Regions from separate parts of the Lysinibacillus sp. NPDC059133 genome, predicted to be linked through region 1. Evidence: riboswitches for the same ligand, from Rfam matches in the RefSeq annotation. Region 1 holds a riboswitch; each other region holds the start of a gene.
What was found. Region 1 has a riboswitch for thiamine pyrophosphate ahead of thiW (energy coupling factor transporter S component ThiW). Riboswitches for the same ligand answer to the same signal wherever they lie in the genome.

Region 1 (7,094 bases):
AACAGTACAAAAAGCATTGCATTCTCATACATCGAAAGAGGCATTAATTCCGATTCCGGATCCCTCTCGATAAATAGAATACTACACGTGGTAACTAATGCTACTATTATCGGTAATAGAAGTATCTTTGCCATATAACTTTTTGTCATTTGAGTTACCTCTTTTAGTTATTATAATCCAGTCCTTATTCGAACTGGATTATGATAACTATTATAAAAAAAACAGTATAAATTCTCAACTTTATCCTATTTTCATTATCCGAAAAAGTCACTTCCGTGTACACGAGTCATATTTCCGATGTTACGATTATTATGCATACAACCGTAGTATTTAACAGCACCATTAACCGGAACACGCATTTTAGTTGAACATGAACCATCTAAAACGATTGAATTTGCAGAGTCAAATCCCAATTGTGTTAAATGATTTTTGAGCACACCAACATTTACTTTTGAACCAATATTATGAGAAACAATCAGATAAGCTTTGCCTTTTGTATTATCCCACGCTAGATTGCTCTTTTGTAAAATTAGAAAATTTTTCTGTGATAAGAAAAATTTATCTTGTAAATAATGTGTATAAATGTAATGATTGATGATAGTAATAAAATATTACTATCATTTTTAAGTACTACAGATTTGGAGGGGCAGACATGACCACTATAATGAATTCATTTGGTTTTCTAAGTTTTAAATTAGCGGAGGCTTTAGAGGAAAATCTCGAGCAATATATTAGTGAAAAATTTCAAATGAAATCCAGAGAAGTCGGGATTATGATGGCTGTAAAAGACAAAAAACTTAGCCAAATTCAAATAGGACAGATGCTAAAGTTGGATAAAAACAGTGTCCGCTTTTTTATCGATGATCTAGAAAGAAGAGATTATGTTTATAGGGAGAAAAATCAAGAAAATAGAAGAGAGAATTTAATAGGCCTTACGGAGCAGGGTGGAAATTTGGCAGAACAATTAATGAAGACCCTTGCGATTTCTGAGAATGAAGTTTTAAATGTACTTTCATTGGAAGAAAAAGAGCAATTGAAAAGCATTTTGACAAAAGTATATGAAAATCGTGAATAGGGTTTAACTTTTTTCAGCAACCTGCTGAAAGAAGTTAAACCCTCCGGACGCAATTATGCCGAGGCATAATTGATAACCTTATCAAATAACAAGAAAGAGTGATGACAGATGAAAGCAGTAAAGGTTATGGAAGAATATTTAAGAAGAGCACAAGAAGAGGGCCAAGATTTATCCGATATGTATGCAGATCATGGGGAATTGAAAAATTTTAAAGGTCAAACTTTTAAAGGGAAAAAAGAAATACAGAACTTTTACATGTCACCTATGCCGAAAGGCTTTAAATTAACGATCCAAAATATTGAAGGCGATGATATAGAATGTAGCGCAATTGTTTCAACAACTTGGGATGGTTTACCAAACCCAGTGATTCTGGAAGAGAAGCTGATTCTTGAAAATGAAAAAATAAAATCATTTATGATGAATCCAAAATAAAAGGAGAAGGTAGCTATGTCATTAAATCCTAATAAAAATCCTCTTCCTACGCCTGAAAGAGACACGAAATATTGGATTGGAGTAGTATCTCTTAATCATGTTCAAAAAGGGGTTGAGGGAGGATTCGGCCAGTTATGTCATGGTAAAGAGAGACCTTTGAAACGAATGCAAAAAGGAGATTGGATCATTTATTATTCTCCTAAAAACAGTCTAGATGGTAACGAGCCTGTAAGAGCATTTACCGCAATTGGAAGGATAAAGGACGAGCGAATATACGAGTTCCAAATGGCAGAAAATTTTATTCCTTTTAGAAGAGATATAGACTTTTATAAAGAAGCAAAGGCTGTACCAATAAAAAGGATCTTAGATTATTTAGAATTTGTAGAAGATACATCGAAATATGGCTATAAATTCAGGTTTGGTCATTTTGAAATAAGTAAAAAAGATTTTTTATTAATTGCTCATGAAATGGGATTACCATTGAAGTATGAATGAATTTAGTTGGAACAAAAAAACGTTACTTTTTTAATTAATTATCATTAAGAAGTAACGTTTTTTAATATTATTTAAGCAGAGTGTGTAGGTTAGTTACAAATACAGTCTTACGCAAATTGCTAGCAATGACAATGCCTAACATAGCACCAATAGTACTTGAGGTTAAAAAGGCTGGCATGAAAAATAAAGAAGCAACGGATGTTCCCATTACTAAATGCGCGTAAGGTACTGCAATGAGAGAGGCAATAATACCTGTTCCAAACATTTCACCGACACCTGTTAGCCATTGCTTGCAGCTGTATTTATAGGCAAGAGCTGCACATAAAGCACCAATGACACTGCCAGGTATAGCTAATAATGAGCCTGTGCCTGTTAAAATACGAATAATAGCTGTGACAAAGGCGACCATAACAGTAGGCACTGGTCCAAGAATGATAGCGCCAATAACATTTATAGCATGCTGTACAGGATAGGCACGCGCAATTCCCGTTGGTATGGATACGAAGGTAGAACCTGCTACGGCAATTGCTACTAATAAGGCCATGATTGTTAATTTTCGAATTGACATAATCTCCACTCCTTTTTAGTATTTTAGTGAATTGCTGATAAACCAGACAAAAAAGCCGCTTCCTTAAAACAATAGGAAGCGGCCTTGCATTTAATAGTAAAAAGCAAGTGTCGACACTTCCCTCCGCTAGTGTGAACTAGATCAGGTTCAAAGGGTCCGTATATGATAATATACGTCTCAGCCTTTTAAAGACTCCCCTAGTGGTAATTAATAGAACTTTTGGTTTTTCACATATTAATGTAGCATACTACTAAAAATAGTCAATAACTTTTCAGACTATTTTGTATCAGGATGCATAAGATGTGGTGCTTTTTTCATTGTCCAAATAAGGGCAAGGAAGAAACAAGCCATTAAAATAATAGACCCGAATATATAAGGACTGTTCATATTCCAATCGAATAATATACCTGCTAAAGCTGGACCAATCATATTACCAAGACTCATATAAGCATTGTTTAGACCAGCTGCATAGCCCTGTTCATTCTCAGCAAGCTTTGAAATCAATGTGTTGACAGCTGGGCGAATCAATGTCGTAGCTGTAGAGAAGATTGTCGCTACAATTAAAATAAGTGCAAAACCAGATGCGAATAATATTAAGAAAATCGAAACGGCTGCAATAAATAAATTGACTAACACTACTTTCATTTCGCCGAAGCGATTAAACAGCGGTGTAATAACAAACATCTGTACAACAACACCAAAAGCGCCGCCCATAACTAAAATAATAGCGATATCAGTAGGTGTGTAATTAAACTTCTCTGTCACAAATAATGATAATGTTGTTTGGAAGTTAGCAATCCCAAAAGAGAATACAAGCATGATGATTAGCATGACAAAATAAGGCATTCGGACTGAACGGGCCATCTGTTTTGCAAGATTATCCTGCTTCTGCGCTTTTTTCGCAGTGTTCGGTTTTGTAGCAGGTAATAAAAAGAACGATAAAATAGCTGCTAAGATAGCTGCACATCCAGCAGTATAGAATGGAAAATGCAAACTAACTTTTGAGAGGAATCCACCGATACCTGGTCCGATCATGAAACCCAAGGACATTGCTGCCCCTAGCATACCCATACCTTTTCCTCGTTCCTCATACGTTGTGACATCTGCTACAAAAGCCATTATAGGAGGAGCTACAAATGCAGAACCAAGACCACCTAAAAAGCGTGCCAAGAAGAGCATCCATACATCTGTAGAAAGCCCGAAACCAATTTGTGCAAGTCCTGTTACGATAAGACCGAAAATAATGAGATTTTTTCGACCGTATTGATCCGAAAGATTCCCAGCGATTGGAGAAAATACGAATTGTGCAAAGGCGAACGTTGCAATCAACATACCAAGTACTTGTCCTGCAGCACCAAATAGTTTTAAATAATCAGGCATGACAGGAATAATAATTCCGATACTCCCCATTGCGATAAACATATTAAACATTAAAATATACAAAGCCGCCTTGTTAGACTTCTGCTGGGTCATCGAATACCCCTTTCTTTAATCAAATATACTACAGTCTACCACAAGGTTTGTACGTTTACTATTGACTATAAGTCTGAGATTCACTAGTAAAGTTATAGGGATTCTTTTATTTAACATAAATACGACCTGCTAGTTTTCCACAGAAGTTTACCTCCAGCTAAACGAAAAAAGCTGTTCTCAACGTTTGTAACGTGAGAACAGCTATAAGTGGGTTAAAATGGTTTATCGAATACTCATTTTAAATTCTAAAAACAGCTCATTGTATTTGCCTAAGTAATCAGGGCCTAAGTTCGTATAAACTTCCAATGTTTTACGTTGTTCTTCTGAAGGATAGAAGCGCTGATCAGTTACAACTTCCTTATCCATTAACTTCATCGCTGCAGTATTAGGGGTAGAGTAGCCTACATAATCAGCGTTTTTAGCACCTGATTCAGCTTTTAGCATAAAATTAATGAAGGCATGTGCACCGTCTATATTTTTTGACGTTTTTGGGATCACCATATTGTCAAACCATAAGTTTGAGCCTTCCTTTGGTACAGCAAAGTCTAAATCTTCATTTTCCGATAACATGTCAGCTGCTTGACCAGACCAAGTGAGTGCTACAGTAGCTTCATTATTAACCATCAGCGGTGTAATTTCATCTCCAATAATGGCTTTAACATTTGGCGCTAATGTGATTAGTTTATCAGTAGCTTTACGTAGCTCCTGGTTATTTAAAGAGTTGAGTGAGTAGCCAAGACTGTTTAAGCCCATGCCAATTACCTCACGTGCACCGTCTACTAAAAAGACTTTACGTTTTAATGAAGGATCCCATAAGTCCTTCCAAGATGAGAAGTCTAGGTTTCCAACGAGCTTTGGATTATAGACAATACCGACTGTTCCCCAGAAATATGGAACAGAATATTTATTGTCGTCATCAAATGGTAAATCTAAAAAATAAGGATCGATATTTTTTAAATTAGGGATTTTCGTTTTATCTAAAGGAATAAGTAAGTTTTCTTCCTTCATTTTTTCAATCATATATTCAGAAGGGACTGCAATATCGTAAGCCGTACCACCTTGTTGAATTTTTGTCATCATTGCTTCATTTGAATCAAATGTCTCATAAATGACGTGAATGCCTGTTTCTTTTTCAAATTGCTTTAGTAAATCCGGGTCAATATATTCTCCCCAGTTAAAGATAGTTAACGTATCTTTACCACTTTTCCCACCACCAGCACTTAGGGCGTCAGCAGCATAGAATAAAAGGGCGGAAACGACAAGTATGGCGATTGTTGCTTGAATTAATTGCTTCATTGAGTTCCCCCCGTTCTTTTACTAGCGCGGCTTGTAATGAAGTAATAGCCAACTACGACGATAACCGTTACAAAGAATACTAAACCAGATATAGCGTTAACCGTTAAGGAAATACCGGCACGTGCCATCGAGTAAATTTCAACAGATAATGTACTGAAGCCGTTACCTGTCACGAAAAACGTTACCGCAAAATCATCTAGAGAATACGTTAAGGCAAGGAAGAACCCCGCAAAAATACCAGGTTGAATATACGGTAAAATAACACGCATCAAGACATCTTTTTTCGTTGCTCCCAAATCTAATGCAGCATCGATTAATGATTTATTCATTTCTAATAGTTTCGGTAAGACCATCAGTACAACAATTGGGACACTGAACGCTACATGTGCTATTAACACAGAAGTAAATCCTAATTTAATACCAATCATTGTGAATAAAATTAAGAAGCTTGCACCAATAATGACATCCGGGCTAACAATTAACACATTGTTTAAAGAAAGTAGTGTATTGCGCATTTTTGAATCTTTAACAGTGACAATGCCAATAGCTCCTAGTGTCCCAATGATTGTAGAAATCAATGCAGAGAGTAATGCGACGATAACTGTATTAATTAGAATTACGAGTAGACGTGAATCCTCAAATACGGCTATATAATGTTCTAACGTAAAGGACTCAAAATTATTCATTGATCCGCCACTATTGAACGAATAGAAGATTAAATAGAAGATAGGTGCATACAAAACGATAAAAACAATCGCTAAATACACTCTTGCTGTAGCAGATAGTTTTTTCATCGTACGCGACCTCCTTTATCCTTTTTCTGTCCTGTAATTAACATAACGATGACCATAAATAAAATTAAGAACACAGCAATTGTTGAACCCATTCCCCAGTTTTGGGTTACAAGGAATTGTTGTTCAATAGCTGTACCCAGTGTAATAACACGATTTCCTGCAATTAAACGAGTGATCATGAAGAGTGATAATGCAGGAATAAATACAACTTGAATACCTGATTTAACACCGTCCATTGTTAAAGGCAATATAACGCGACGGAATGTAGTAAAGGCAGATGCCCCCAAATCACGTGCGGCATAAACAAGAGCCGGATTTAAACGATCCAATGAGTTGAAAATCGGTAAAATCATAAATGGAATAAAAATATAAACGGATACGAACACAAAGCTAATGTCAGTGAATAGCATTTGCTTCGGATCAAAACCAAATACTTCGATAAATGCATTTAATGGACCGTACAAGCCGAAAATCCCAATAAAGGCATATGTTTTTAACAAAAGATTAATCCAAGAAGGAATAATAATTAGTAAAAGCCAAAGCTGTTTATGTTTCGTCTTCGTTAAAAAATAGGCTGTTGGATACGAAACAAGTAACGTAAAGAACGTAATTAAAAACGCATACCAGAATGAACTTAATGTCATTTTTAAATAGACAGAAGAAAAGAAAGCTTTATAGTTATCGAGCGTGAAATTGCCATGTATATCTAGTAGGGAATAGTAAACAACGAGTGCAATCGGCGCGATAACGAAAAACGCAATCCATAAAACATATGGAAATAAGGCTGATTTCGAAGTCTTAGTTTGCATCTTCGTCGTCTCCATACGCCTCTAAACGTTTGTCGAATTCTTCTTCTGTTTCATTTAAGCGCATTACATGAATTGCTTCTGGATCAAAGTCTAAACCAATTTCTGTCCCTACCTCAGCTTTTTTCAATGAATGCACGAGCCATTCATTCCCA
Region 2 (7,094 bases), on a different contig from region 1:
TACAGTGATTTAATCGCCATGAAATTAGGAATGACTAGGCAATTGAGTTTCTATAATGGCAAATGTATTTTTACATGAATAGAGTGGAAGTAAAGCTCTAGCCATTTCTTCAAACGAATTGCCAAAGCCTAACCCTACTTCATTTGAGCAGATTTTAAAACAACTAGCGAAGGCAGAGCAGACACGAGAAGAAAAGAAAAGCCAATCCAAGCCCTACTGCGCGTGCCATTCAAGGTTTTACAGGATACGGCTTTTATGGAGAAGGAAAAGCTAAGAAACATTTTAATCATAACTATTTGTAACAGGGCATCGACAGTGATGCTCTTTTTTATGTTAAATATATATCAAAATATAAGTGACGGATAGAACTCTCGGGGCGACGGATGGAATTGTCGGAGTGACGGAAAGAACCCCCGGAGCGATGGAAAGAACGGTCGATGCGACGGATGGAATCGTCAGAGCGACGGAAAGAACCCGAGTGACGGAAGGAATCGTCGAAGCGACGGAAAGAACAGTCGATGCGACGGATGGAATTGTCGGAGTGACGGAAAGAACCCCCGGAGCGACGGAAAGAACAGTCGATGCGACGGATGGAATCGTCAGAGCGACGGAAAGAACCCGAGTGACGGATAGAATTGTCGGAGTGACGGAAAGAACCCCCGGAGCGACGGAAAGAACGGTCGATGCGACGGAAGGAATAGTTAGAGCGACGGAAAGAACCGAAGCGACGGATAGAATTGTCGGAGTGACGGAAAGAATCCCTGGAGCGCGACGGAAAGAACAGTCGAAGCGACGGAAAGAACCCCCGGAGCGACGGATACCCCGACACCTCAGCTCCCCACGTTATGCTGAGAAACCTTATTATAATTTTCAAACTAATAAAAGGAAAAACAAACAATCCAACAGCCATGATAAAATGAAATAGACAGGAGGCGCACAGAATGAAAATATTTCATACAGCAGATTGGCATTTAGGGAAGCTCGTACAAGGCGTCTACATGACCGAGGATCAACATTATATTTTACAGCAATTTATGCTAGCCATAGATGAAGAAAAACCGGATGTTATCGTTATAGCAGGTGATTTATATGACCGTTCGATGCCCCCGATTGAGGCAGTGAATTTACTAAATGATATTTTAGCGGAAATTGTGCTTGATAAAAAAATCCCTGTGATAGCAGTTGCTGGGAACCACGATAGTGCAGGTCGATTGAACTTTGGCAGTAGTTTAATGAGTGATAGTGGATTATATATTAAAGGCCAGTTTACGAAAGACCATGCACCGATCGTTTTGCATGATGAGTATGGCGAAGTACATTTTCATCTCGTACCATATGCAGAGCCAGCTTCAGTACGGACTATCTTAGAGGATGATTCCATTCGTTCGCATCAAGAGGCGATGGAAAAAATTATCGAACATATTGGGCAAAGTTTAGATCCAACAAAACGCAACGTTTTTGTTGGACATGCCTTTGTGACGAAGTATGGGGAAGAGGAAGCGAATACGAGTGAATCAGAGCGACCTTTATCAATAGGGGGCTCGGATTGCGTAAATGCAGCGTTGTTTAAGTCTTTTCATTACACTGCACTTGGACATTTGCATAAAGCGCATTTTGTGTTGAATGAAACGATTCGATATGCCGGTTCTCCATTGAAGTATTCATTATCTGAGCACCTACATGAGAAGGGCTTTTTAATTGTTGAGCTAGATGCACAGGGAGAAATTACTGTCACGAAGCGTAAGTTTATAGCGAGACGAGATTTACGTGTGGTAGAGGGTTTAATGGATGATTTATTGCAATTACCACCGAGTGATGATTATGTATTTGTACGCTTATCAGATACTACGCCAGTAACTTCGCCGATGGAACGTATTCGTACAGTGTTTCCTCATGCGATGCATATCGAGCGTAAAGCGATACACCAAGAAGTACCACATGAAATTCAAGTGGTTGAGACAGAGAAGATAGAAGACATCGATTTATTCCGATCATTTTTTACAGATATTATTGGCGTACAGCCAGATCAAGATACAGAGCGTCTATTTACAGAGATGCTGCAAGAATTATTAGATGAAGAGCGGGAGACAGTAAAATGAAGCCTTTAAAGTTAACGATTACTGCATTCGGTCCATATAAAAATACAGAGGTTATTGATTTTCAACAGCTTGGTGAGCATCGCCTATTTGCGATTTCCGGAAAAACAGGTGCAGGGAAAACGACGATTTTTGATGCTATATGCTATGCACTTTACGGAGCGGGTAGCGGTGAAGATCGTCAGGATACTGCTATGCTACGAAGTGGGTTTGCAGATGATGATGCGTATACTGCGGTGGAACTCGTTTTTGAAATGCATGATAGGGTCTATCAAATTTTACGTCAGCCAGGTCATATTAAAGAAAAGAACAAAAGTGTTACTGGTAAGAAAATAGAACTGGCTGAAATCAAAGGAGACACACTTGATTATAGTATTGTAGAAAAGCAGCAAACGCTTGAGGTAGATAAAAAGCTACAGGAAATAATAGGCCTCACAAAGGACCAATTTAGTCAAATTGTTATGCTGCCACAAGGTGAATTTCGCAAGCTATTAACCTCAGATTCTACGAATAAAGAAGTCATTTTGCGCAAGATTTTTAAAACAGACCGTTTTGGTGTAATGACAAAAAGACTTGATGCGAAACGAAAAGAAGCGGAAAGTGATCTACTACGTGCGAAACAATTAAAGGAGCATCTTCTTGGCCAAATTGCGGGGGCTTTGCCACAGCGTTCGTCATCTTTATTTACGTGCATTACTAACAATACCGAAAATATGCATCAGCTAAAGAAGGCTCTGGAAGAAGAGCAGACCTACTATACTGAGTGCATACAATTGGAACAGCAACGCTATAAAGAAGCTTATGCGCAACATCAAAAAGAGCAAGAGTTTTATAGTATGGCGAAAACATTGAATGAGCAATTTGATGAGCAAACGAATCGTCAAAACCGTCTGCAAGCATTGTTACAAGAACAAGATGTATATAGCGCAAAAGAACGTGAAATTGCATTAGCAGAGAAAGCAGAACGTCTTGTCATACTTGAGCAACAATGCATCGATTTACGTGCTGAGCAAAATCGTAAAGAACAATCTTTTCAGCAAGCAATGACAGAGCTGCAAAACGCAGAAGCTCAGTTAAAGATAGCACAGGAAAAGTTTAACGTTGAAGAGGCGAAAGAACCTGAACGTCAACACGTTCTACAACAGGAGATACAGCTGCAAGCATTATTACCAACATTCGAGGCGTATGAGAACAATCTGCAGCAAATGCAAATAGCTGAACAATATGTTGCAACAGCAAAGCTAGCAGTAGACGATAATAGTAAAATCGTAGAAACAGGACAAATGCAAGTTCAGCAACTAGCAAAAACAATTGATCAATATGAAAAACAACTTGAGCCATATGAAAGTTATTTAGAACAGCTACCGAAGCTGAAAGAGCAAGTATCATTACTAGCACAAGTTGAAAAATACACGAGAGCAGTTGAAACGACGGAGCAAGATGTAGCCATTACTAATGTCCGTTATCAAGAAAGTAAGCAGGCTCTTCAAAAGCTGGAGCAGCAATGGATTGCGAGTCAGGCAAGTATTTTAGCACAGCAGCTTAAGGACGGAGAGCCTTGCCCAGTATGCGGTAGTACAACACATCTCGAAACACATTCTGAGCAATTAGAGATGATCGAATTAGCACAAGTAGAAACTTTACGAGGAAACGCTACTACTGATGAGCGCAAGTTTTTAGAGAAAGAAGCTTTATTGAATTCTACTAAGCATCTTCTACAAGAGGCGCTAGAACAGTTAGAGACGAATGAAATCGATCGATCGAATCAAGCACAAATTGTAGCTTCCTTACAAAATATAGAACAACAAATTACAATCTTAAAAGTAGTGAGCAATCAATTATCTGATGTACGCTTGCAACAAAAGGATCATCGTGCACGACTGGAGCAGGTACAAGAAAAGCACATAAAACTAGAGCAATATTTAGCTGAAAAGGCGAAGGAATTGACTAAGCAACAAGCAATTGTGGAAGAGCAGCAAAAGCATATTCCAGAAAATCTTAAGACGCTTCAAGCATTGAAGCAGGCGATAGCTGATATAGGTTCACAAAAGGTTGCCTTACAAACTGCATGGAATCTCAGTCAACAAAATCTGCAATCTGCTAAGGAAGCAGCAAATAATGCTAGAATGACCGTAGAAATTGCGAAACAGGCTTTTGAGGAATTAAAGCTGAAAATGGATGAAAAGCGCGAGCAATTTTCAGTAAGTATGACGGAAGCAGGCTTTGAAAGCTATGAAGAATTTGCTACTGGGAAGCGTAGCGTGTTGCAAATAGAAGCTTTACGGAAGGCTTGCAGTGATTATGCATTGCAAATCCACACATTACAAGTACAAATTGCTGAGGGAACGAAGCATCTTAAAGGACAAGAGAAGCAAGATTTAACGGCGATGGAAGAAAAGTTAGAGATGCTTCGTGTCACATATGAGGAAGCCTTTAAAGTATTGCAACAGATCGAAGGATTTGCGAAAGCTTGCGCAGACTTTATCGAAAAAGTAGAGGAAGCGGAGCTGGAAATACGCTTACTTGAAAAAGAAGCGGGACAAGTTAAGGAACTTTATGCAATGTTAAATGGACAAAATGCGAAAAAACTGTCCTTTGAACGTTATATTCAAATCAATTATTTAGATAAAATTACAGAGGCAGCGAATGTCCGGCTTTATCATTTATCTAATGGTCAATTTGAGCTCCGACGTTCAGATCGATTAGAAAAGCATGCTAAGCAAAGTGGGCTTGGGCTAGATGTGTATGATGCCTATACGGATCAATTACGAGATGTGAAAACATTATCAGGGGGAGAAAAGTTTAATGCGTCTTTAAGTCTTGCCCTTGGTATGGCAGATGTCATTCAAAGTTTTCAAGGTAATATCCGCATTGAAACAATGTTTATTGATGAGGGCTTTGGTTCTCTCGATGAAGAAGCGTTAAATAAGGCGATTGATACGCTTATTGATTTACAGGATTCCGGACGCATGATTGGCGTCATTTCACACGTTGCAGAGTTAAAAGCTACAATGCCTGCAGTGTTGCATGTTGAAAAAACAATGAACGGTCATAGTCAAACATATTTTGAAGTGAAATAAAAAAGAGGCGTATTTCCGTTGTATGGGAAATACGCCTTTTATCACTTTTTAGTTACGTTAGGATTTGCTCCTTTTTTTACAGCGATTACTTTTTTTACAATTGGAATAACGATAGGTGCTAATTTAACGGCGGTTTTGACAACTTTAGATACTTTCACAAAATAACAGCTCCTTTTAGTACTATCTGTCCAAGGTTGAATGAAAACTTATCGGATAACGCGAACAGCTTGAATAATATTCCAAATGACGATACCTATTGAAACAAGAATGTAAATTGCGAATGAACCTAACCAAATGATAAGAAAATTACTGCTACCTGAATCTGGTTCAAAAGTGTTGAATGATAAAGTTGAGAAAATAAAGACTGCAAAAAATATAATTCCAAACGCTACTGGGATTAAATGTGATATTAGTGCTCGAATAGAGTGACTCTTTACGTCGCTATCTTTTGTAACAAAGTAAACGACTAATGGCACAATAAAGGGTGCGAATAAAATACTGAGATAACTAAAGGCAGATAAAATTTTTTGGTTCTCCATAGTTGTACCTCCTTTTTTAATATTTACGCATGAAAAACAGCAAAGTTTCAAAAAATTAATGTAGAAGAGGTTGTAATCGTTACAGTGTTTGCGTACAATGAGGTTGTTCAACAAAATTAAGATGTAACGACCACAAGGGGAGCTGATGATGTCAGCTGAGACTGGGCACGAAATGCCTTGACTCTTTGAACCTGTAAGTTAACGCTTGCGTAGGGATGTGGATAGAAACCGACACTTTGACGATGTGAGGCTCTGTCCTGGCATCGTTTTTTTATCTTTATGACGCCAGACAGGGACATATTTGCTCACTGATTTCTATTCCTGTTCTTGTATCCTACATCGGAACAAAGGAGAGAATAATGATGGACAATAAAAAACTTTTAATGCTTGTGGAGATTGCGATATTCGCAGCGATTGGTCTTGTGCTTGATCAGGTTTCCTTTAAAGTATGGGCACAAGGAGGCTCTGTTAGTCTAGTGATGGTGCCAATAATTTTAATAGCATTCCGCTGGGGCCTTATTCCAGGCATGACAACAGGTTTACTCATTGGTGTTATGCAAACAATGTTTGGTGCCTATATTATACATTGGCTTCAAGGAACACTTGATTATGGTGTTGCCTTTACAGTAGTAGGCTTGGCGGCCGTTGTGCGTGGACCAGTGCTTGAGGCTGCAAAAGATTTAAACAAAAAGAAAATGGCGCTTTATATTATTTTAGGAACTGTATTAGCGGGCTTTTTACGTTATGCAGCACATACTATTGGAGGCGCCGTATTTTTCGCAGAATATGCTGGCGATCAAAACGCATGGATTTATTCAATTATCTATAATGGAACATATATGCTACCAGCAACGATTTTAACAGCGATTGTCGGTGTTCTGTTATTTACGGCAGCCCCTCAATTAATGCAACGAAAATCATAACTATTTTGCCCTTCACACGAGTGGAGGGTTTTATTTTATTGTTAGAAATTGAGAAAGTGAAGAAAGGGATTCAACAATTAAGTGAATCAGAAGCTAAAGCCCTTTTATTAATTACGTATGAAAAATTGGATACTGCAATAAATGGAAGTGGCGACGATGAATTTATCCAACAAACGGCAAGAGATTTATATGATTTTTATTTAAAGATTTCAAAGAGTGAAGAATTGAAAAAATAAGAAATCTTTATTGGCTACGAGGGCTTTAGTTCAATAAGAATCAAACAACTTTATTAATGATTTTTAAGTACAAACACCTTTTAAATGTATAGAAATTCATCAACTTTAAAGAGCCTTATTACACTAGATGTAGCAAGGCTCTTATAAAACAATGTTCATAAGAAAAGCCACAAAACGTTGATTTCACAACGTTCGTTTCTAAACTTTCATTTGGGAACGT
Region 3 (7,094 bases), on a different contig from region 1:
TAAAAATCTTGAAGGGACAGACATTCGAGAGGGCTTAGCAGCGATTATTTCTGTTCGTATACCAGAGCATTTATTGCAATTCGAAGGTCAAACGAAGGGGAAACTCGGGACAAGTGAGGCACGCTCGGCAGTAGATAGTGTTGTTTCGGAGCAAATTTTATATGTGCTTGAGGAAAACGCTGAATTGTCTGCCTCTCTTGTGCGTAAAGCTATTCGTGCGCAGCAAGTACGTGAAGCGGCTCGTAAAGCACGTGAAGATGCACGAAACGGCAAGAAAAGCAAAAAAGGCAGTACGATTCTTTCCGGAAAATTAACACCTGCACAATCTCGAAATACGGCGAAAAACGAGCTGTATCTAGTCGAAGGTGACTCTGCTGGAGGATCTGCAAAACAAGGACGAGATCGTACGTTCCAAGCAATTTTACCATTGCGTGGTAAAGTTATTAATACAGAAAAAGCAAAGCTTCAGGATATTATGAAAAACGAGGAAATTTCAACGATTATCCATGCCATTGGTGCTGGCGTCGGAACAGATTTCTCTGTCGAGGATTCATCGTATGACAAAGTCGTGATTATGACCGATGCTGATACGGACGGAGCGCATATTCAAGTGCTGCTATTAACGTTCTTCTATCGCTATATGCGACCATTGATTGAAGCTGGAAAGGTATTTATCGCATTACCACCACTTTATAAAGTATCACGGGGTACTGGTAAAAAAGAAGTGATTGAATATGCTTGGACCGAAAAAGATTTACAAATGGCCATTAAAAAAGTTGGTAAGGGTTACATATTACAGCGCTATAAAGGTCTTGGTGAGATGAATGCTGACCAGCTGTGGGATACGACAATGAACCCTGAAACGCGTACATTAATTCGTGTAACGATTGAGGATGGCGCACGTGCTGAGAGACGTGTGACAACATTAATGGGCGATAAGGTAGAGCCGCGCCGTAAATGGATCGAAGCTAATGTAGACTTCGGTATGGAGGATGATTCAAATATTTTAGAAAATGAATTCATCCAACAAGAGGAGGACCAAGCATGAGTAGTACGGAAAAATTCCAAGATTTGCCTTTAGAAGAAGTGATGGGTGACCGCTTTGGTCGCTATAGTAAATATATTATACAAGACCGCGCGTTGCCTGATGCACGTGACGGTCTTAAGCCTGTGCAACGACGTATTTTATATGCGATGTTTACAGAGGGCAATACGAACGAAAAACCATTCCGTAAATCAGCCAAAACTGTCGGTAATGTTATCGGTAATTATCACCCACATGGTGACAGCTCCGTATATGAAGCGATGGTGCGCATGAGTCAGGATTGGAAGGCGCGCCATATGCTTATTGAAATGCATGGGAATAACGGCTCTGTTGATGGTGACCCACCGGCAGCGATGCGTTATACAGAGGCAAGGCTTTCTGCAATTGCAGCGGAAATGCTCCGTGATATTGGCAAGAAAACCGTTGAATTTGTACCGAACTTTGATGATCAGGATATGGAGCCGACTGTTTTACCAGCTCGTTTCCCGAACTTACTAGTCAATGGCTCAACGGGTATTTCGGCCGGTTATGCCACAGACATTCCTCCTCACGCACTTGATGAGGTGCTAGACGGTGTTCTCATGCGCTTAGATAAGCCGAACACTACTGTTGATGAATTAATGACTGTTATTAAAGGGCCTGATTTCCCAACAGGTGGGATCATTCAAGGTGTCGATGGTATTAAAAAGGCGTATGAGACTGGTCGCGGTAAAATTATCGTGCGCGCTCAAGCAGCCGTGGAGCCAATTAAAGGTGGCAAAGAACAAATCGTTATTACGGAATTACCGTATGATGTCAATAAAGCAAATCTTGTGAAGAAAATCGATGAGCAACGCGTAGATAAACGACTTGAAGGAATTGCAGAAATTCGCGATGAATCGGATCGTACCGGCCTACGTGTTGTCATTGAACTGAAAAAAGATGTTCCTGGACAAGGGATTTTACAATACTTGTTCAAAACAACTGATTTACAAGTAGCCTATAATTTTAATATGATCGCTATCCATAATCGTCGTCCGACAATGATGACATTGCCATTGTTACTGGATTCTTATATTGTCCATCAAAAGGAAGTTGTGACGAACCGCTCCATTTATGATTTACAAAGAGCTAAAGATCGTTCGCATATCGTTGATGGCTTGATAAAGGCGCTTTCTATTTTAGATGAAGTTATTGCAACGATTCGTTCGTCTAATGATAAACGAGATGCGAAAACGAATTTACAGGTGAAATTTGACTTTACAGAAGTGCAATCAGAGGCAATCGTTAGCTTGCAATTATACCGATTAACGAATACAGATATTACAGAGCTTCGCCATGAACAGGATGAACTAAATAAACTGATCGCCAAGCTTGAAGGTATTCTTAATAGTGAAGCAAAGCTTGTACGTGTTATTAAACAGGAACTACTTGACATTAAAAAGCGCTTTGCAGAGCCACGTCGTTCAAAAATCGAACAAGAAATTGAAGAAATCAAAATTACGTTAGATGTCCTTGTCCCAAGTGAAGAGGTCGTAGTGACTGTCACAAAGGATGGCTATATTAAGCGTACATCTACACGTTCACATGCAGCTTCGAATGGTCAGGATTTTGCGATGAAGGATTCCGATTATTTGTTATATGAAGAAAATTTAAATACGCAGCATCATCTATTGCTATTCACAAACCGAGGCAATTATATTTATCAGCCTGTCCATGAGCTACCAGATATTCGTTGGAAGGATCTTGGTCAGCATATTTCAAGTATTGTGCCGACCGGAGAAGATGAATCTATTATTGCTGTATACGGTTTTGAGACATTCGAACAGGCTAATACGTATATTTTAACGGCTACGAAAGATGGACAAATTAAACGCTCATCTGTAGCAGATTATGCTGTAACACGCTATTCGAAACCGATAAAAACGATGAATGTCAAGTCGGGAGATGAAATGATTTTTGCAGGTATCGTGACGGACGAGGTAGAACTAATGTTAACGACAGATACTGCCTATGCTATTCGTTTCCCAATGGAGGAATTACCAGTAACGGGTGTGAAAACGGGCGGCGTCAAAGGGATTACGCTGAAAGACGGAGAAGCATTAGTCGGTATCAATGTTTTACCGCCAAATGACACGGCCTATGTGGCGATTGTCACGCAGCGCGGTGCGGTGAAGAAAATGAATGTAGCCGAGGTAGAGCTGGCTAGTCGTGCAAAACGCGGCTTAAAAGTATTAACAGAGTTAAAAGCGAACCCACATCGTATCGTGGCTGTAGTTAAGGTAACTGGTGGGGAACAGCTAACGATCGAGACGGAAAAAGGCGTGCAAGAGATTCTTGACGTACAAGCATTAACGCGAGCAGATCGACACTCCAACGGCTCCTTTAAAGTAGATATAGCTGCTGACGGTGCCATTTCACATGTGTTCACGGTCAAAAAAGAAGAAAAGTAAAATTAGTTTTCTAGCCCAGCTCCTTTTGAGAGCTGGGCTTTTTTTAGTAAATTGAAACCAATCAGCTTTGTGCTTTGGTGTGGCTGTTTAATAATAATTCAGCGCTATCGGTAAACAGCCACTTGTCATTTCGTGATAGATATGGGTATAATAATCACGAAAAGTTCATATGGAAAGAATGTAGGGGGGCTGGTAGTTGCCAGCTGAGATTGTGTCCGATAGACGCTGACCCTTTGAACCTGATTTGGCTCGTACCAGCGTAGGGAACATCTATTCAAAAAAAGAAAGTTTTTGATACTGATTGTAAAACGTCTGGGAGGAATCCTGGGCGTTTTTTTATGTTTTCAGACTTTTGTTGCATGCACATACCTTACGTGTAAACAGACCGTGAACGGTTTCTGCTGGTAAAGACATTCATTCATGAACACTTTCACACTACTTACTTGGAGGATTCAACATGAAAAAATGGTTATTGATCCTGATGGCTGCACTTTTAACATTAGTGGGTTGTAGCGAAAAAGAGGCTAAAAAGGATGCTAAAGGGTTAACAAAAGTATCAGTCGTTCTTGATTGGACACCGAATACAAATCATACCGGTTTATATGTAGCGGAAAAGCTTGGCTACTTTAAGGATCAGGGCTTAGATGTTGATATTTTATTACCTGGCGAAACCGGTGCAGATCAGCTTGTGGCATCTGGGAAGGCTCAGTTTGGCGTAAGCTATCAGGAAGGAATTACACAGGCTCGTGTGCAGGATGTACCTTTAGTATCGATTGCAGCGATTATTCAACATAATACTTCTGGCTTCGCATCTATTGCATCGAAAGGGATTTCGTCACCAAAGGATTTTGAAGGTAAAACATACGGTGGCTGGGGTGCACCACTTGAAAAGGCTGTACTACAATCACTTATGCAAACAAAAAATGCGGATATTAATAAGTTAGATATCGTCAATGCTGGTGATTTAGATTTCTTCACAATGATGAAAAAAGATATTGATTTTGCGTGGATTTATTATGCATGGACAGGTATTGAAGCAGAACTTCGTGGCGAAAAGCTAAACATGCTTTATTTAACAGATTATAGCGAGCAGTTAGATTATTACACACCTGTACTTGCTACAAATGAAAAAATGATTAAGGATGATCCTGAGACGGTCAAAGCATTTGTCGCTGCTGCAGCAAAGGGCTATGAATATGCGATAAATCATCCAAATGAAGCAGCTGATATTTTACTAGAAGCGGTACCTGATTTAGATAAGAACCTTGTGCATAAAAGTCAGGAATGGCTAGCAGATAAGTATCAAGACGACGCTGCACAATGGGGCGAGCAAAAGCTAGCTGTCTGGGAAAATTACGCGAAATGGATGGCCGACAACAAAGTTTTAGAGGGCGAATTTAACGCAGAACAAGCATTTACAAACGACTTTTTACCGAAAAAGGAGACAAAGTAATATGGCAAACTCATTAATAAGTGTACAAATTATACCGAAAACTGAAAAATATGAGGATGTGATCCCATATGTCGATGCAGCGATTGCGGTTATCGACGCTTCAGGAGTTAAATATGAAGTTCACCCACTAGAAACGACAATGGAGGGTGAACTATCGATTTTGCTACAAATCATTGAAAAAATGAATGACAAGATGATTGAGCTGGGCGCGATCAATGTCATCACGCAAGTGAAAATTTTATATCAGCCATCTGGTATTACAATGGGTACATTGACGGAGAAATACCAGTGATGAAGCAAGCTTTCAAACAAGGAAGGACGATAATTTTTATCGCCTTCCTCTTATTCATATGGGAACTAATTGTCCGTTTTGCTGATACTCCACATTGGCTTTTGCCTGCACCGAGTGCCATTTTGAAAGAAGGTTTTCAATCGTATGAGACGTTTGTGCCACATGCTTTAGCGACTGTTCAATTAGCACTTCTAGGTCTTGCCATCGGGATATCATTTGGGCTAACGGTTGCTGTGCTATTACATCGTTTTACGTTTGTCAGGGAGCTATTTTATCCTATTCTCATTATGTCGCAGAATATCCCTATACTTGTCCTAGCACCGTTATTAATCATTTGGTTTGGCTTCGGTTTATTGCCAAAGCTCATTATTATTTGTCTTGTGTGCTTTTTCCCTATTGTTATTTCGGCAATGGATGGCTTTCGTCAAACTTCGCCTGAGCTGAAGCATTATTTTGAGATGATTGGTGCAACGAAAGCACAAACCTTTTGGAAGCTTGAATGGCCTTATGCGTATCCAGCGATTTTTTCAGGCATAAAGATTGCGGCAACCTATAGCGTCATGGGGGCTGTCATTGCGGAATGGCTAGGTGCGAAAATGGGGATTGGTGTTTATATGACATTAGCACAATCTTCATTTCGAACGGATCGAGTATTTGTAGCGATTTTTGCCATCGTATGTTTAAGTTTACTATTATTTAGTGCTATTCGACTTTTAGAAAAATTTGTTGTGAAGGGGAGAGGACGCCATGCTAAGTATTCAAAACATTGATAAATCCTTTGATGCTCTTCCTGTCATTTGTAATTTATCTTTTGAGGTGAAGGACGGGGAATTTGTGGCGATTATTGGTCCGTCAGGCAGTGGAAAAAGTACACTCTTTCAATTAATTGGCGGTGTTTCTTCTATTGATAAGGGTGCCATTTTATTGAACGATACAGATATCCAGCAAAAAAGAGGGACGATTGGCTATATGCCTCAGCAGCCGTGTTTATTACCATGGCGTACGATAGTAGAAAATGTCACGATGGTCGAGGAGCTTCATGGAAAACCAAACGTGAACTTGGCCAAGGAATGGTTAGACAAAGTAGGGCTTGCAGCGTTTGAAAATGCGTATCCCAATGAGCTGTCAGGGGGTATGCAACAGCGTGTATCTTTTATTCGTGCCATTGTTAGTGATAAGCCCATCTTATGCTTAGATGAGCCGTTTTCTGCACTTGATGAGTTTACAAGGCTTGAAATGCAGGCGTGGCTTTTATCGATATGGGAGGAATATCGAAAGTCAATATTATTCGTTACACATAGTATCGAGGAAGCTCTGTTTTTAGCTGATCGTATCATTGTACTCACGAAACGACCAGCGACAATGAAAAAGGAAATAATCGTACCTTTTGCAAGGCCACGCCAAGAAGAAATTCGTCATTCCGCTTCGTTTACGGCTTTGAAGCAACAGTTATTCACGTATTTAAAAGAAGAAAAGGATGGAGCGAATGTTGATTGATGCACATATTCATTTAGATCAGTATGAGGAAAATGACGTACCTACTTTGCTAGAGGAGGCTGAACATGTTATTGCCGTTAGCATGAATCTTCCATCGTGTGAGCAGACGTTGAAGCTGTCTAAAGCCTACGGAAAGGTAAAGGCAGCGTTTGGCTTTCATCCCGAACAACCGTTACTTAGTGATGTGGAGGAAGACGTTTTATTCGATTGGATACGCCAACACGCTCATGAAATGGTGGCAATTGGCGAGGTAGGCTTGCCTTATTATTTGAGGCAGGAGAAGGCGATTGATGATCGTCCGTATGTGGCATTGTTAGAACGGTTTATTGTATTGGCAAAGGAGTTAAATAAACCGATAGTGTTACATGCTGTTTA

Region 2: it holds a riboswitch for thiamine pyrophosphate, as region 1 does, so the genes downstream of both, thiT (energy-coupled thiamine transporter ThiT) here and thiW (energy coupling factor transporter S component ThiW) in region 1, are expected to answer to the same signal.
Region 3: it holds a riboswitch for thiamine pyrophosphate, as region 1 does, so the genes downstream of both, ACFXN8_RS03955 (ABC transporter substrate-binding protein) here and thiW (energy coupling factor transporter S component ThiW) in region 1, are expected to answer to the same signal.

What each region holds. Positions count from the first base shown of each region.
Region 1 covers NZ_JBHZDH010000034.1:20,686-27,779, forward strand. The annotation lists gene ACFXN8_RS17010 (pilus assembly protein PilB) at 1-149, opposite strand, end outside; gene ACFXN8_RS17015 (MarR family winged helix-turn-helix transcriptional regulator) at 653-1,075, shown strand; gene ACFXN8_RS17020 (ketosteroid isomerase family protein) at 1,202-1,507, shown strand; gene ACFXN8_RS17025 (EVE domain-containing protein) at 1,523-2,002, shown strand; gene thiW (energy coupling factor transporter S component ThiW) at 2,070-2,570, opposite strand; TPP riboswitch at 2,672-2,779, opposite strand; gene ACFXN8_RS17035 (MFS transporter) at 2,847-4,043, opposite strand; gene ACFXN8_RS17040 (ABC transporter substrate-binding protein) at 4,266-5,339, opposite strand; gene ACFXN8_RS17045 (ABC transporter permease) at 5,336-6,133, opposite strand; gene ACFXN8_RS17050 (ABC transporter permease) at 6,130-6,942, opposite strand; gene ACFXN8_RS17055 (ABC transporter ATP-binding protein) at 6,932-7,094, opposite strand, start outside.
Region 2 covers NZ_JBHZDH010000021.1:23,616-30,709, forward strand. The annotation lists gene ACFXN8_RS13020 (hypothetical protein) at 1-78, shown strand, start outside; gene ACFXN8_RS13025 (exonuclease SbcCD subunit D) at 942-2,099, shown strand; gene ACFXN8_RS13030 (AAA family ATPase) at 2,096-5,176, shown strand; gene ACFXN8_RS13035 (magnetosome magnetite crystal formation protein family) at 5,383-5,715, opposite strand; TPP riboswitch at 5,841-5,948, shown strand; gene thiT (energy-coupled thiamine transporter ThiT) at 6,078-6,638, shown strand; gene ACFXN8_RS13045 (hypothetical protein) at 6,677-6,874, shown strand.
Region 3 covers NZ_JBHZDH010000004.1:125,386-132,479, reverse strand. The annotation lists gene parE (DNA topoisomerase IV subunit B) at 1-1,048, shown strand, start outside; gene parC (DNA topoisomerase IV subunit A) at 1,045-3,477, shown strand; TPP riboswitch at 3,650-3,760, shown strand; gene ACFXN8_RS03955 (ABC transporter substrate-binding protein) at 3,935-4,930, shown strand; gene ACFXN8_RS03950 (thiamine-binding protein) at 4,932-5,222, shown strand; gene ACFXN8_RS03945 (ABC transporter permease) at 5,222-5,992, shown strand; gene ACFXN8_RS03940 (ABC transporter ATP-binding protein) at 5,970-6,719, shown strand; gene ACFXN8_RS03935 (TatD family hydrolase) at 6,709-7,094, shown strand, end outside.